Regions from separate parts of the Ruegeria sp. CE8 genome, predicted to be linked through region 2. Evidence: riboswitches for the same ligand, from Rfam matches in the RefSeq annotation. Region 2 holds a riboswitch; the other holds the start of a gene.
What was found. A riboswitch is a leader RNA that binds a small molecule or an ion and turns the genes downstream of it on or off. The one in region 2 is predicted to bind thiamine pyrophosphate.
Positions count from the first base shown of each region.

Region 1 (6,874 bases), on a different contig from region 2:
CCGAAACGCCCGTTCCAGGATCGCGGGGCTGGGATATTGTGCCGTGCCCAACATCAGCGGGTTGGGTAGTTGGGTGCCGTAGAACGTCTTCATCCCTCAGCCCCCCTGCATCGGCGCAACGATTTCAACCCGATCACCGGCATTGAGCGCATGGGCAATGCGCCGGCCAGAAGGCACAAAGTCCTCGTTTACCGCCGTGGCAACACGGCCCGAAAGCCCGCATTCCTGCAAAAGCTCGGCAAGGGTTTCGGCGCGCACCTCTCGCGGTTCGCCGTTAAGCACGATCTTCATCGACCATCTCCGAATGTTTGTTATCCAACGCCAGATCAGCCACCCCCTGCGCCAGCGCGGGGGCCAGAAGGTAGCCGTGGCGATAAAGGCCGTTGGCATAGATTGTTCGTCCTAACCGCCGGATACGCGGCAGGTTGTCTGGAAAGGCCGGGCGCAGATCGACGCCGATTTCCAACACTTCGGCTTCACCAAAGGCGGGGTTCAACGCGTAGGCGGCGCTGAGCAGCTCCAGCATCGAACGCGCGGTGATGCGGCTGCTATCCTCGGATTCGATCATCGTTGCGCCCAGCATGTAGACGCCATCCCCGCGCGGCACGATATAGAGCGGCATGCGCGGGTGCAGCAAACGAACGGGTCGGGTCAGGGTCACGTCCCGGCACCGGATCACCAGCATTTCACCTTTGACCCCGCGCAGGTCGTGTAGGTATTCGCGCGCATGCAGACCACGGCAATCAATGGCGTTTTCCAACTGCATCGGCGCGAGCTTTTGGTGGAACTCGACTCCTTGATCCCAAAGCTGGCGAGACAAGTCCTGCAATGCCAGACGTGGGTCCAGATGGGCCTCGTCGCTGAAGAACAGGCCCTTGCTGAAATTGTTGAGATCAGGCTCTAATGACGTGATTTTTGCTCCGTTGACCTCAGAAAAGGCTTCGGTCCTTCGGGCGAAGCGGCGCAGATCGGGCAGATCGCGCGGGCTTGCGACGACCAGCGTACCGCGCCTGTGAACCTGCGTCCGCGAGGCCCACCAGTCAATCGCCGCCTGTCCAAGGCGCAGGACAGGTTCCTCGGCATTTTCGTATTCGCACCAGGGTGCGAGCATACCGCCCGCCCACCATGAACACCCATGCGGGCCAGGTGAGCCGCCGGGGTCAAACACCTGCACCTTGGCCCCGCGTGAAACAAGCTCGGACGCGACCGCCAATCCGGCCACACCGGCCCCTATGACCGACCAGACCGTCACGCGGGCCAGACCTGATGGAAATGATGTACTGGTCCGTATCCCTGTCCGATATTCAGACCGTCAGCCTGTGTGATGGCACCTTGCAGGTAGCCGTGCGCCTGAGCCACGGCGTCGGTCAGTGAAAGACCCTTGGCCAACCCGGCCGCAATCGACGAGGACAAAGTGCAGCCCGTTCCGTGGGTGTTATGGGTCTGTTGGCGCTGGGCCGTGAACTCTCCGGTCACACCTTGGGTTGTAACAAGAAGATCGTGGCAAATATCGCCAGTACCGTGACCACCTTTCATCAGAACTGCGTCTGCGCCCATCTCGCACAGGTCATGTCCCTGTGCGACCATCTCATCCAGGGTGGCCGCCGGCGCAACGCCCAGTAAACAAGCAGCTTCGGGCAAGTTGGGCGTCAGAACGGTCGCGCGGGGCAGCAACACATCGCGCAGGGTTTGTACGGCCTCTTCGACCAGTAGCGCATCGCCGGATTTTGCGATCATGACCGGATCCAGAACAACCGGCCCGGAAAAACCCTCGATACTGTCGGCGACGCTGTGGATGATCTCTGGTGTCGCCAGCATGCCGATCTTGATCGCGCCAACATCAAGGTCGGTCAGAACAGCGTCGATCTGGGCAGCAATGATATCCAATGGAATACCATGCACAGCAGTCACAGCCCTGGTATTCTGGGCCGTCACTGCGGTGATCACACTGGCCCCGTAAACCCCAAGCGCCGACATCGCCTTTAGATCGGCCTGAATTCCGGCCCCGCCGCCGCTGTCAGATCCTGCGATTGTTAAAGCAATAGGTGCCATGTCGTTGCTCCGGTTCATAATGGGCAACGGGCATGGAAAACGTCTAAGCACTGTGAGACCGTTCCCTACGCCGGTATTGCCCGGATCAGGTTCGATGGGTTAGCGCATTGACGCCTCTCAGCCCTCGGACAGGGCACCCCAACGGTTTGAGCGGACAATCTCAGGGGTTGCCTGGGGAATCAAGGGCCAATTTCGTGTGTTTCGAAGGCCAAACTGGACTCAAAAAAGGCCAGTCCCTTGGGACCGGCCTTTTGTGCGTAGATTATCGAGGCTGCTAGCCTTTCATGCCGTCCCAGAAGGATTTGACGGACGAAAAAAAGCTATTTGATTCCGGGTGGTTATCTTCACCCAGATCGTCGAATTCTTTCAGCAGTTCCTTCTGGCGGCTGGTCAGGTTAACCGGGGTTTCAACCGCCAACTCGATGAACATGTCACCGACACCGCCGCCGCGCAGGGCAGGCATTCCCTTGCCACGCAGGCGCATCTGGCGACCGGATTGGCTGCCAGCCGGGATTTGCACGCGACCGCGGCCACCGTCGATGGTGGGCACTTCGATCGAGCCACCCAGCGCAGCCTTGGCCATACTGACCGGTACGCGGCAATATAGGTTCACGCTGTCACGCTCGAACAGCTTGTGGTCCGAAACTTCGACGAAGATGTACAGATCGCCCGGAGGGCCACCGCGCATCCCGGCCTCACCCTCGCCCGCAAGACGGATACGGGTGCCGGTTTCGACACCGGCCGGGATGTTGACCGACAGCGCGCGTTCTTTTTCGACGCGCCCCGCGCCACCGCAGGATTTACAGGGGTTCTTGATGATCTGTCCCAGACCCGAACAGGTCGGACACGACCGTTCGACGGTGAAAAACCCTTGTTGCGCGCGCACCTTACCCATGCCGGAACAGGTCGGGCAGGTTGTGGGCTCGACCCCGCTTTCTGCGCCCGAGCCGTCACAGGCCGAACAGGCCACAGCGGCAGGAACGGTGATCGTTTTCTGCAGACCCGAGAACGCCTCTTCCAGCGTTACGCGCAGGTTATAGCGCAGGTCCGATCCGCGCGCAGCACGACGACCACCGCCAGCGCCACCGCGTTGACCGCCCATGAAGTCGCCGAACAGATCGTCAAAAACATCCGAGAAGGCGCTGGAAAAATCACCCTGACCAAATCCGCCACCGGGACGGCCACCGCCGCCCATGCCGTTTTCGAATGCGGCATGGCCAAAGCGGTCATACGCGGCCTTTTTATCGGCATCGCGCAGAACGTCATAGGCTTCGTTTGCTTCCTTGAACTGCGCCTCGGAATCGGGGTTGTCCTTGTTGCGGTCGGGATGCAACTCTTTGGCTTTCTTTCGAAAACCCTTCTTGATCTCGTCCGCTGATGCGCCCTTGGACACGCCGAGCACATCATAGTAGTCGCGTTTTGACATCAGTTTTTCCTTCTGCCTCAACGTAATCGGGCCGGCCCGGCAACCGGACCGGCCCGAATTGGCCCGGTTACCCGTTACTTACGCTTGTCGTCGTCAAGATCTTCAAACTCGGCGTCGACAATGTCGTCATCACCAGCCGGAGCAGCGTCTGCCGCCGCAGGCTCGTCTTCGGCCTCTTCGGACTGCGCTTTGTAGATCGCTTCACCCAGCTTCATCGCAGCTTCGGTGACGTTCTGAATGCCCGACTTGATTTTGTCGGCATTTTCGGTTTCCAGCTCGTCCTTCAGCGCGGCGATCGCCAGCTCGATGGCTTCGATTGTGGTCGGGTCGACCTTGTCGGCATGCTCTTCCATCGACTTCTCGGTCGAGTGGATGAGGCTTTCCGCCTGGTTCTTGGCGTCGACCAGTTCGCGGCGTTCCTTGTCGGCTTCCGCGTTCTCTTCGGCGTCCTTGACCATCTTTTCGATGTCGTCATCCGACAGACCGCCAGAAGCCTGGATGGTGATCTTCTGCTCTTTGCCAGTGCCTTTGTCCTTGGCCGAAACCGAGACAATGCCGTTGGCGTCGATATCAAAAGTTACCTCGATCTGAGGCATGCCGCGCGGTGCCGGCGGGATATCTTCAAGGTTGAACTGACCCAGGATCTTGTTGTCCGCGGCCATTTCACGCTCACCCTGGAACACGCGGATGGTTACGGCGTTCTGGTTGTCTTCAGCGGTCGAGAAGACCTGAGACTTCTTGGTCGGGATCGTGGTGTTGCGGTCGATCAGACGGGTAAACACGCCACCCAGCGTTTCGATGCCCAGCGACAGCGGGGTTACGTCCAGCAGAACCACGTCTTTAACGTCGCCCTGCAGAACACCGGCCTGAATGGCGGCACCCATGGCAACGACTTCGTCCGGGTTCACACCTTTGTGCGGCTCTTTGCCGAAGAACTTGGTGACCTCTTCGATCACTTTCGGCATCCGGGTCATACCACCGACCAGAACAACTTCGTCCACATCAGCAGCCGACAGCCCCGCATCTTTCAATGCAGCGGCACAGGGCTTCATCGACTTCTTGATCAGGTCGCCAACCAGCGATTCCAGCTTGGCACGCGTCAGCTTCATAACCATGTGCAGCGGCTGACCATTGGCGCCCATCGAGATGAACGGCTGGTTGATTTCGGTCTGCGAGGTCGAGGACAGTTCGATCTTGGCTTTTTCAGCGGCTTCTTTCAGACGCTGCAGGGCCATCTTGTCGGCAGACAGATCGACACCGTGTTCCTTTTTGAACTCGTCCGCCAGGTAGTTGACGATGCGCATGTCAAAGTCTTCACCACCCAGGAAGGTGTCGCCGTTGGTCGACTTAACCTCGAACAGGCCGTCGTCGATTTCCAGAATGGTCACGTCGAAGGTACCGCCACCAAGGTCATAAACCGCGATGGTTTGGGTTTCTTGCTTGTCCAGACCATAGGCCAGCGCGGCAGCAGTCGGCTCGTTGATGATCCGCAGCACTTCCAGACCGGCGATTTTACCAGCGTCCTTGGTGGCCTGACGCTGTGCGTCGTTGAAGTAGGCCGGAACGGTGATAACCGCTTGCGTGACTTCCTCACCCAGATAGCTCTCGGCGGTTTCCTTCATCTTGCCCAGAGTGAAGGCCGAGATCTGGCTTGGGGAGTACTTTTCACCGCGAGCCTCAACCCACGCGTCACCGTTTCCGCCATCAACGATGGCGTACGGCACCATTTTCTTGTCTTTTTCGACTTCTGCATCATCCACGCGTCGACCGATCAGACGCTTGACGCCAAAGATGGTGTTGTCGGGGTTGGTGACCGCCTGACGTTTTGCAGGCTGACCGACCAGTCGCTCATCTTCAGTGAAGGCGACGATCGAGGGCGTGGTCCGCGCCCCTTCTGCGTTTTCGATGACCTTCGGCTGCGAGCCGTCCATGATGGCCACACACGAGTTGGTGGTCCCGAGGTCAATACCGATTACTTTTCCCATATGTTCAATCCCTTTCTCTTCAAGGCGATGTCCCGAGGTCCGGACCCGTTATGGCATCTGGCCCCGATCTGTTTTGCGCAACAGCCCTACACCATCGCGCGTCCCGGCGTATATAAGGGCGAGACGAAAAGCCTGCAAGCGGTGTAAAAGGCAGGTTTTCGGGAATCTGTGGCCTTTTTTGGCAAGGTTTTGGCAAGGATTGGGGAATCTTGTATGACGCGGCTGCTCTTGCGCGGTTTTGATATCAGAAAAGCCTATCTGGACGTTGCGGCACAAGCGCAACTGATCGAGACCTTGCGCCCGATTCTGAGATCCGCCCCTTTGTTCCGTCCCGTGACGCCATCCGGCAAGGAAATGTCGGTGCGTATGACGTCGGCGGGACCACTTGGCTGGGTTACCGACAAAGCCGGGTACCGGTACCAGGCACAACATCCAAAGGGGATGGCGTGGCCCTCGATCCCGGATCCCATTCTGGATATCTGGCGCGATCTGGCCAGCACCGAGCAGGCTCCCGATTGCTGTCTGATCAATTACTACGGCGAAGGCGCGCGAATGGGCCTGCATCAGGACAAGGACGAAGCCGACTTTTCGTGGCCGGTGCTGTCGATATCACTGGGCGACGACGCGCTTTTCCGCATCGGTAACACGTCCCGCGGCGGCAAGACGGAATCCATTTGGCTGAACTCAGGGGACATCGTGGTTATGGGCGGCCCTGCCCGCCTGACTTATCATGGCGTGGACCGTATCCGGTTCGGGTCTTCAAAACTGCTGCCAAAAGGCGGACGGATCAACCTGACCCTGCGCGTGGCCAGTTAACGGCGCGCGCCCCAACTGGCCGAAACATGTTGCCGGGTGTAGAAAATGCCCAAAAGACCGATCATCAACAGCGCCACACCGACCCAGATCGCATATTCCCAACTGGTGTTGCGCGGGAAATAGTTTCGAAAGACAAAACCGCGGCACTGGTCGATCACGTGAAACAACGGGTTCCAAGCGAAAAAACTCAGCATGAATCCACCCAGCGCGTTCGCGACAACCATTTTACCCGAGAAGATCATGTTCAGGCGTCTGTAAACGGTGCTGAGAATAGAGGAAGTACTGGGAAACCATGGCTTGATTGCCATGAAAATAACGCCGACGGCGCAGCCCGTAAACCAAGCCAGGATCAGCATGTAGAACGCGCCGCCTGGATCCTGGATCTCCAACGGCGCAACGGCAACACTGTATCCGAACAGAATCACAAGTATGGATACGACCTGTGTGTATAGCGTGCCGAATGCGGTCGATAGAAGCGACACCATCATGTTCATGGGCGAGTGCAGCATCATTGGGTTGTTCCCGGTGCCGACACCACCGACCGAACCGACCGATTTGATATGTGTCATGAACAGAAAGACGCCGGTCAGCAGAA
Region 1 is NZ_JBQFRP010000009.1:136,057-142,930, reverse strand. It holds gene ACR0AA_RS15455 (thiazole synthase) at 1-93, opposite strand, end outside; gene thiS (sulfur carrier protein ThiS) at 97-291, opposite strand; gene ACR0AA_RS15445 (FAD-dependent oxidoreductase) at 275-1,252, opposite strand; gene thiD (bifunctional hydroxymethylpyrimidine kinase/phosphomethylpyrimidine kinase) at 1,249-2,052, opposite strand; TPP riboswitch at 2,098-2,203, opposite strand; gene dnaJ (molecular chaperone DnaJ) at 2,327-3,478, opposite strand; gene dnaK (molecular chaperone DnaK) at 3,553-5,463, opposite strand; gene ACR0AA_RS15425 (alpha-ketoglutarate-dependent dioxygenase AlkB family protein) at 5,677-6,279, shown strand; gene ACR0AA_RS15420 (ABC transporter permease) at 6,276-6,874, opposite strand, start outside.
Region 1: it holds a riboswitch for thiamine pyrophosphate, as region 2 does, so the genes downstream of both, thiD (bifunctional hydroxymethylpyrimidine kinase/phosphomethylpyrimidine kinase) here and thiC (phosphomethylpyrimidine synthase ThiC) in region 2, are expected to answer to the same signal.

Region 2 (6,874 bases):
GCACTTTCTCGCCAAAGAAAGCCAGCAACCCAACGTGTTCGACACCGGCAACGATGACGAACAGCCCGCCGAAGAAGAATATCGTGACCCATTCGACTTCGCCAAAAATGTGGTGCACGGACTCGGATTGTTCCTCGCCGCTTTGATGACCATAGGCCAGCAGCATCAGCAAACCTGCGCCCGCCAAGGCCGACGTGCCCGGTTGAATGCCATAGCTGTGCCCCAGCGTGAAGCCCAGCAACACTAATGCCAGCACGCTCAGGGACTTGATCATCAGGACCACATCGGTGACGGCTTCGGATTCATTGAAGCCCATGATCCGGTCACTTGCCGATTTCGGGATGCTGGCCAGTTCCTTGCGGTTCATCAGGTAGATGATGCCGGTCAGGACAACCAGACATATGGCCGAGATAGGAGCCAGGTTCACAACAAATTGGTTAAAGCTCAGCCCTGCGGCCGAGCCGATGATGATGTTGGGCGGGTCACCGATCAGCGTGGCAGTGCCGCCGACGTTCGAGGCCAGGATTTCGGCGATGAAGAATGGAAAAACCCGCGTTTCCAACGCTTCGGTGATCAGCAAAGTGATTGGTGCGATCAGCAAAACGGTGGTAACGTTGTCCAGCAGCGCCGAGAAAACGGCCGTAATCAGCGTGAGCATGATCAGGATGCCGGTTGGATTGGCGTTCACCGCTTTTGCGGCCTTGATCGCCACGTATTGGAACAGCCCGCATTTGCTGGTGATGCCGACGATGACCATCATGCCGATCAACAAAGCCAGCGTGTTGGCGTCCACACCGGCCACGGCCTGTTCCTGATTGATAATGCCAAACAAGACCATCAACGATGCGCCCAGCATGGCCAGAATGGCGCGGTTGACCTTTTCTGTGATCAGTACCGCGTAAACCAAAATCAGGATTCCGGTCGCGATCCAAAGGGGATCGATTCCCAATAGTTGTGGAACAGAGAGAGCGCTCTCTCCGTGTGACGTCGAATGCGTTGCCAAGGTTTTAGTCCGGTTCGTATAGGGTTAGCTGAGTGCGCGATCCAGAAGCGAGTTGGCGCTTACGGTGCCGACGAAACGGTTGGTCTCGGGCTCAACAAGGATCACGTGCCGTTTGTATTTGTAGATCAGGAAGATGCCTTCCATCACCGGTGTGTCAGGTGCAGCAACAGGGATGTTGGATGGTCTTGACATGTTGTCCCGGACCTTTTCGGTCTTCAGCCGCACCAGCTGTTGTTCGAAATCTTCCCGTGTCAGATTCATGAAGCTTAGGGACTCGATCGGGACGCGGGATGCATCGTCGTTCAGACCAATGGTTGCCGCTTTGGGCAGGATCAGCTTGAGAAGCGTCGGGGCGGTGAAAACGCCAACATAGGTCCCGTCCTCATCCACTACCGGCAGAAAACGCGCCCGGCTGCCCCTGATGATGTTTAAAGCCGTCGCGATGCTTTCATCGGGCAGAATTGTTTTCTGTACCTCAGGCGGTACCATTACATCATAGCAGGTCAGGCCCATGAGTTTCCTCTGACTTCGATCGGCCGCCGGATGGTTTCCCATCTGCACAGCCACAAAAAACGCCCTGCGAGACATGCGGAAAGTCTGCCAAAGCGAATCATAATTTGATGATGCGCACTGCATTTCACCGTCAACCAGAATTGACCACCCCACTTATGAAATTAAATTGATATCGCTATCGCTATATGTGGCTTACGGATGCGTAACGCATGTCCGATAGTTTGCGCGCGGAACCGGCGAGCGGAGCCTATTAGCCTGGCACTGTGGAAATCCACGCCCACCCATTGCCAGTTTTTGGTCCAGCACTCCGTCTAATGGAACGCGCTTGGCAATCCTGCAGAACGTACATCCGGGCGAATGACGCGGCAAAATTGGAACTTGCTTCGCCGATACCTCTCAGGCTAGACGGACCTCACGCAGGGGAGTCCCACCGAGGGGACTGAGAGGCTGACGGGGCATTGCCCGGCGACGCGACCCTTTGAACCTGACCCAGTTGATACTGGCGTAGGAAGCTAGGGCGCGCAGGCCAAGGATCCGGGCGGGCGCACTCCGAACAGGGGGCCGTACGCCCTCTCGTTTCCCCAAGCCAAAACTCTTCTGGTGTCTTTTTGAGTTGAACCGCTTGAGGAGCACCAACATGAATGTCCCCAATCCCAAGATCACCACAGGTGAATTGCCGGCTTCGCGTAAGATTTATGTGAAAGGCACGCTGCATACGGATGTCCGCGTGCCGATGCGCGAGATTTCGGTCCACCCGACGGCAGGCGAGCCGCCGTTGCCGGTCTATGACAGCTCGGGCCCTTACACCGATCCGAACGTGATCACCGATATTCGACAAGGCCTGGCTCCTCTGCGCCGCAAGTGGATCGAAGCGCGTGGCGATGTCGAAGAATATGATGGGCGCGAGATCAAGCCCGAGGATAACGGCTTTGTCGAAGGCGACCGGCTGACTCCGGAATTTCCCGTCAAACGCCCCCCGTTGCGCGCCAAAGATGGCAAGGCTGTGACGCAACTGGCCTATGCTCGCGCAGGCATCGTCACGCCCGAGATGGAGTTTATTGCCATCCGCGAAAATCAACTGCGCGAGGCCGCGTCCGAGCGGCGCGAAGGCAATGATTGGGGCGCCAACATCCCCGACTATGTGACGCCCGAATTTGTACGCGACGAAGTTGCGGCAGGCCGCGCCATCATTCCGGCGAATATCAATCATCCCGAAAGCGAACCGATGATCATCGGGCGCAATTTCCTGGTCAAGATCAACGCCAATATGGGCACGTCGGCAGTGACCTCCTCGATGGAAGAGGAAGTGGACAAGATGGTCTGGTCGATCCGCTGGGGTGCTGACACGGTCATGGACCTGTCCACCGGTCGCAACATCCACAACACCCGTGAATGGATTATCCGCAACAGCCCGGTTCCGATCGGCACGGTGCCGCTCTATCAGGCGCTGGAGAAGGTGAACGGCCTTGCCGAGGATCTGACGTGGGAGGTGTTCCGCGACACGCTGATCGAACAGGCCGAACAGGGCGTGGACTACTTCACCATCCATGCGGGTGTGCGCCTGCACATGGTTCCGATGACTGTTAACCGGGTGACTGGCATCGTGTCGCGCGGCGGCTCAATCATGGCCAAATGGTGCTTGCATCACCATAAGGAAAGCTTCCTGTACGAGCATTTCGACGAAATCTGCGACATCTGCCGCGCCTATGACGTGTCGTTCAGCCTCGGTGACGGGCTGCGTCCCGGTTCCATCGCTGATGCCAATGACGAGGCGCAGTTTGCCGAGTTAGAGACGCTGGGAGAGCTGACCAAGATCGCTTGGGCGAAGGATTGTCAGGTGATGATCGAAGGCCCTGGCCACGTGGCCATGCACAAGATCAAGGAGAACATGGACAAGCAGCTGGAGTGCTGCCACGAGGCGCCGTTCTATACGCTTGGCCCTCTGACCACCGATATCGCGCCAGGCTATGACCACATCACCAGTGGCATCGGCGCGGCAATGATTGGTTGGTTTGGCTGCGCGATGCTCTGTTACGTCACGCCAAAAGAACATCTGGGTCTACCGGATCGGGACGACGTGAAGACCGGCGTCATCACCTATAAGATCGCCGCACACGCCGCAGATCTGGCAAAGGGCCTTCCGGGTGCCCAACGCCGTGACGATGCCCTGTCGCGTGCTCGGTTCGAGTTCCGCTGGGAGGATCAGTTCAATCTGTCGCTCGACCCCGACACTGCGCGCGAATTCCACGATCAGACCCTGCCGAAACAGGCGCATAAAGTGGCGCATTTCTGTTCGATGTGCGGGCCGAAATTCTGCTCGATGCGGATCAGCCACGACATTCGGTCCGAGGCGCAAAAGGAAGGAATGGAAGCCATGGCCGCCAAGTTCCGCGACGGGGGCGACCTGTATCTGCCTGTAACTGGCGAAGACGCGTAAACCAAGGCGCCGGAGCCGCATTCGGCTCTGGCGCTTCAAATTTTTGGCCAGCTGAACGATCATCGTTCAACACAGCGCGGGTCAAGGTTCGATCTGGCAAGGCGACACAGGCCGACATGTCCGGTAAAGCGACATACATTGAACCGGCCGGACAAGGCCTAAGCTTGATGCCGCCCCACTAGCCAATTTGACGCTGAAGGGTGGATCGCCTTTGGATGGGGTAAGAGATCTTGCTGACCTGCAGCGATAGCGCTCAACCGTAATTTGGCTGTCTTTTCTGCAGCTTGGCTGCAACGCTTTCGGCGAAATCAGGCGATTGCAACTGCTGTGCAAAGATCCTGATTTCAGCGGCCATATGGCCGGCCACTTCATCGCGCCGACTACGGATCAGCGCCTTGGATTGCCTGAGAGCGACAGGAGAGGAGGCCGCGACTTGCCGTGCGATTTCTTGCACTTTGGTTGACAGGTCGCCGTCAGAAAAGACCCGGGCTACCAACCCATGATCCAATGCCTCGGCTGCGGTCAGGATACGACCGGCAAGCAGGACGTCATTGGCGACGGCCATACCGACCGAAGCGGGCAGCAGCATCGACGACCCGGCCTCGGGCACCAGACCCAGCTGGACAAACGGAGCACTGAACGTGGCGCTCTGCGCGGAATAGACCAGATCGCAGTGCAATAGCATGGTCAGGCCAACTCCGATCGCCGGGCCGTTGACTGCTGCAATCAGAGGCTTGGGGCAATCGCGGATCGCATTCAGGAACCGCACGATTGGGTTTTCGTCAGCGCTTGCCGGAATTCCGCCAGCCATGAAATCCTGCAGATCATTGCCAGCCGTGAACATATCGCCGGACCCGGTGATGACCAACGCACGCGCTCCGTCGGTTTGTCCGTATTCTTCGATGGTTTCGGCCATCGCCGTGTACATGGCGAAGGTGATCGCGTTTTTCTTTTCTTCCCGGGAAATGGTTGCGGTTGTAACGCGATCCTGGGTGCTGATGATGATATTGGCGCTCATGGGGTTTGTCCTTAAGGCTTCTGCGGGACTCGTGCCGCCTTGATAGAGGGTTTCGGTTCAGGCGGTGGCCGCCGCATCTTTAGCGCCATAGTTCAGCAAGTGCTGACCTGCAGCATGTTCGCGATCCGAACGTGGCCAGAAACCGCGCGCTGTGCGATCGTTGAGTAGGGTTGGGTACTGCGATTTTTGCATGTTAATCAGTTCGTATGTTGGCGATAAGGCATCGTCAACAAATCACGATGATGACCCCACGTCGCCCCTGCGCCGGGTTAGTCATTTTGCAGCGTTTTAACAATTTTCTGCACGTCCGGGTGTGACTTTAGTCTTTTTGGATAAGCAATCAGATAGTCCTGCGGCAGCGTGATCGGTGACAGGTTCATCTTGATGATGTGGCCGGTTTTCAGATCTGTCGTGGCCATTTCCTGCGGAACGAGGGCCACACCCAGACCATTGCGCGCAAAACTCAACGCGGTGCTGCTGTGCCCCACAAGTTGCCCGGCTGACCGATCAATGATCCGGCGTCCATCCAATACTGTGTTCCAATCCGGGGAAGAGGCGAAACCCGGACCCCAGTCGGTGTGGATGAAGCATCGATCCGGAACGTGGATCAGTCCGTGATTGTATTGTGCGGCCAACTTCGGCGAAGCCACGGCAACCAGAACATCTGAAAACAGGGATACGACCTGATAGTCACCATACAGATCGTGACCATAGAAAACGCGCATATCAATGCGATCGGCTTGAAAGTCCACGGGATCTTCCTCGATCCGAACGCCCAGAGGTGTTTCAAGGCTGTCTAACCCGAGTTTGGAAAGCTTCCGCGCCAGCCATGTCTCAGCGACCGATGGCGGGGCGCTCAGCACCAGCCGTTTTCGACGGGTGTTTGTCCGCTGCATCCTGTCGGACAGGTCCGTCAGGCGCGTCATCGCACCGGCAAGTTCAGGATAGGCCATCTGTCCGGAATCCGTCAGGGAAATCCGGTTGCCTTGTCGGATGAACAAGGTCTCGTCCCAAAATTCTTCAAGTAATTTGACCTGCTGACTGACGGCCGCTGCGCTTACGTTCAGTTCGCGCGCAGCTTTGGTGAATGACCCTGTTCGGGCAGCGGCTTCGAACGCGCGCAGCGCATTGAGTGGAGCCGTGCGTTTCATGACTGTCCTTTAGAAAATCTAATGTACCCTAAAAAGAATACCTATTGATAAGGCCACTGTACAAGGCCTACTCAGGAATAAAGACTGGGAGGATCGATGATGCGTGAAGTGATCAACTTGGACTTATACCCGCTGGACCAGCAAGGCAGCGCGGCGTGGCAAGAGCTGATTGAACGCTGCAGGTTGGAACTGTCCGCGAATGGCCTGTTCAATTTGCCCGGATTTATTCGGGACAACGCGATCCAATCTGCCGTGGCCGAGCTCAAACCGGTTTTTGATGAAAACTCTTTTGTCCATGCGCGTCGGCACAACATTTACTTCAAGAAAGCCATCGACGGCCTTAGCAACGACCATCCCGCCCTGATCGAGTTCGAAACCTCGAACCGGACAATATGTGCGGATCGGATGGGACAGGCGCTTGTGATCCGGCTGTATGAATGGCCTCTTTTTGCGCAATTTCTGGCGGCGGTGATGGAGAAGCCAGAACTGTTCGTCATGCAGGACCCGCTGGCCCGGGTGAATGTCATGGCCTATTCTCAGGGGCAGGCTCTGAACTGGCACTTTGACAGATCGGAATTCACCACAACGCTTCTGCTGCAAGCACCGGACTCGGGTGGTGATTTCGAGTATGAGAAAGATCTGCGCAGTGATACCGACCCAAACTACGACGGGGTAGCGGATTTGCTGGAAGGGCGCCGCAAGCCGACGCTGATGAAACTGCAGCCGGGGACTTTGAATATCTTCAAAGGTAA
Region 2 is NZ_JBQFRP010000007.1:233,913-240,786, reverse strand. It holds gene ACR0AA_RS13825 (ArsB/NhaD family transporter) at 1-1,003, opposite strand, end outside; gene ACR0AA_RS13820 (CBS domain-containing protein) at 1,028-1,516, opposite strand; TPP riboswitch at 1,925-2,044, shown strand; gene thiC (phosphomethylpyrimidine synthase ThiC) at 2,154-3,953, shown strand; gene ACR0AA_RS13810 (enoyl-CoA hydratase) at 4,207-4,971, opposite strand; gene ACR0AA_RS13805 (LysR family transcriptional regulator) at 5,241-6,122, opposite strand; gene ACR0AA_RS13800 (HalD/BesD family halogenase) at 6,219-6,874, shown strand, end outside.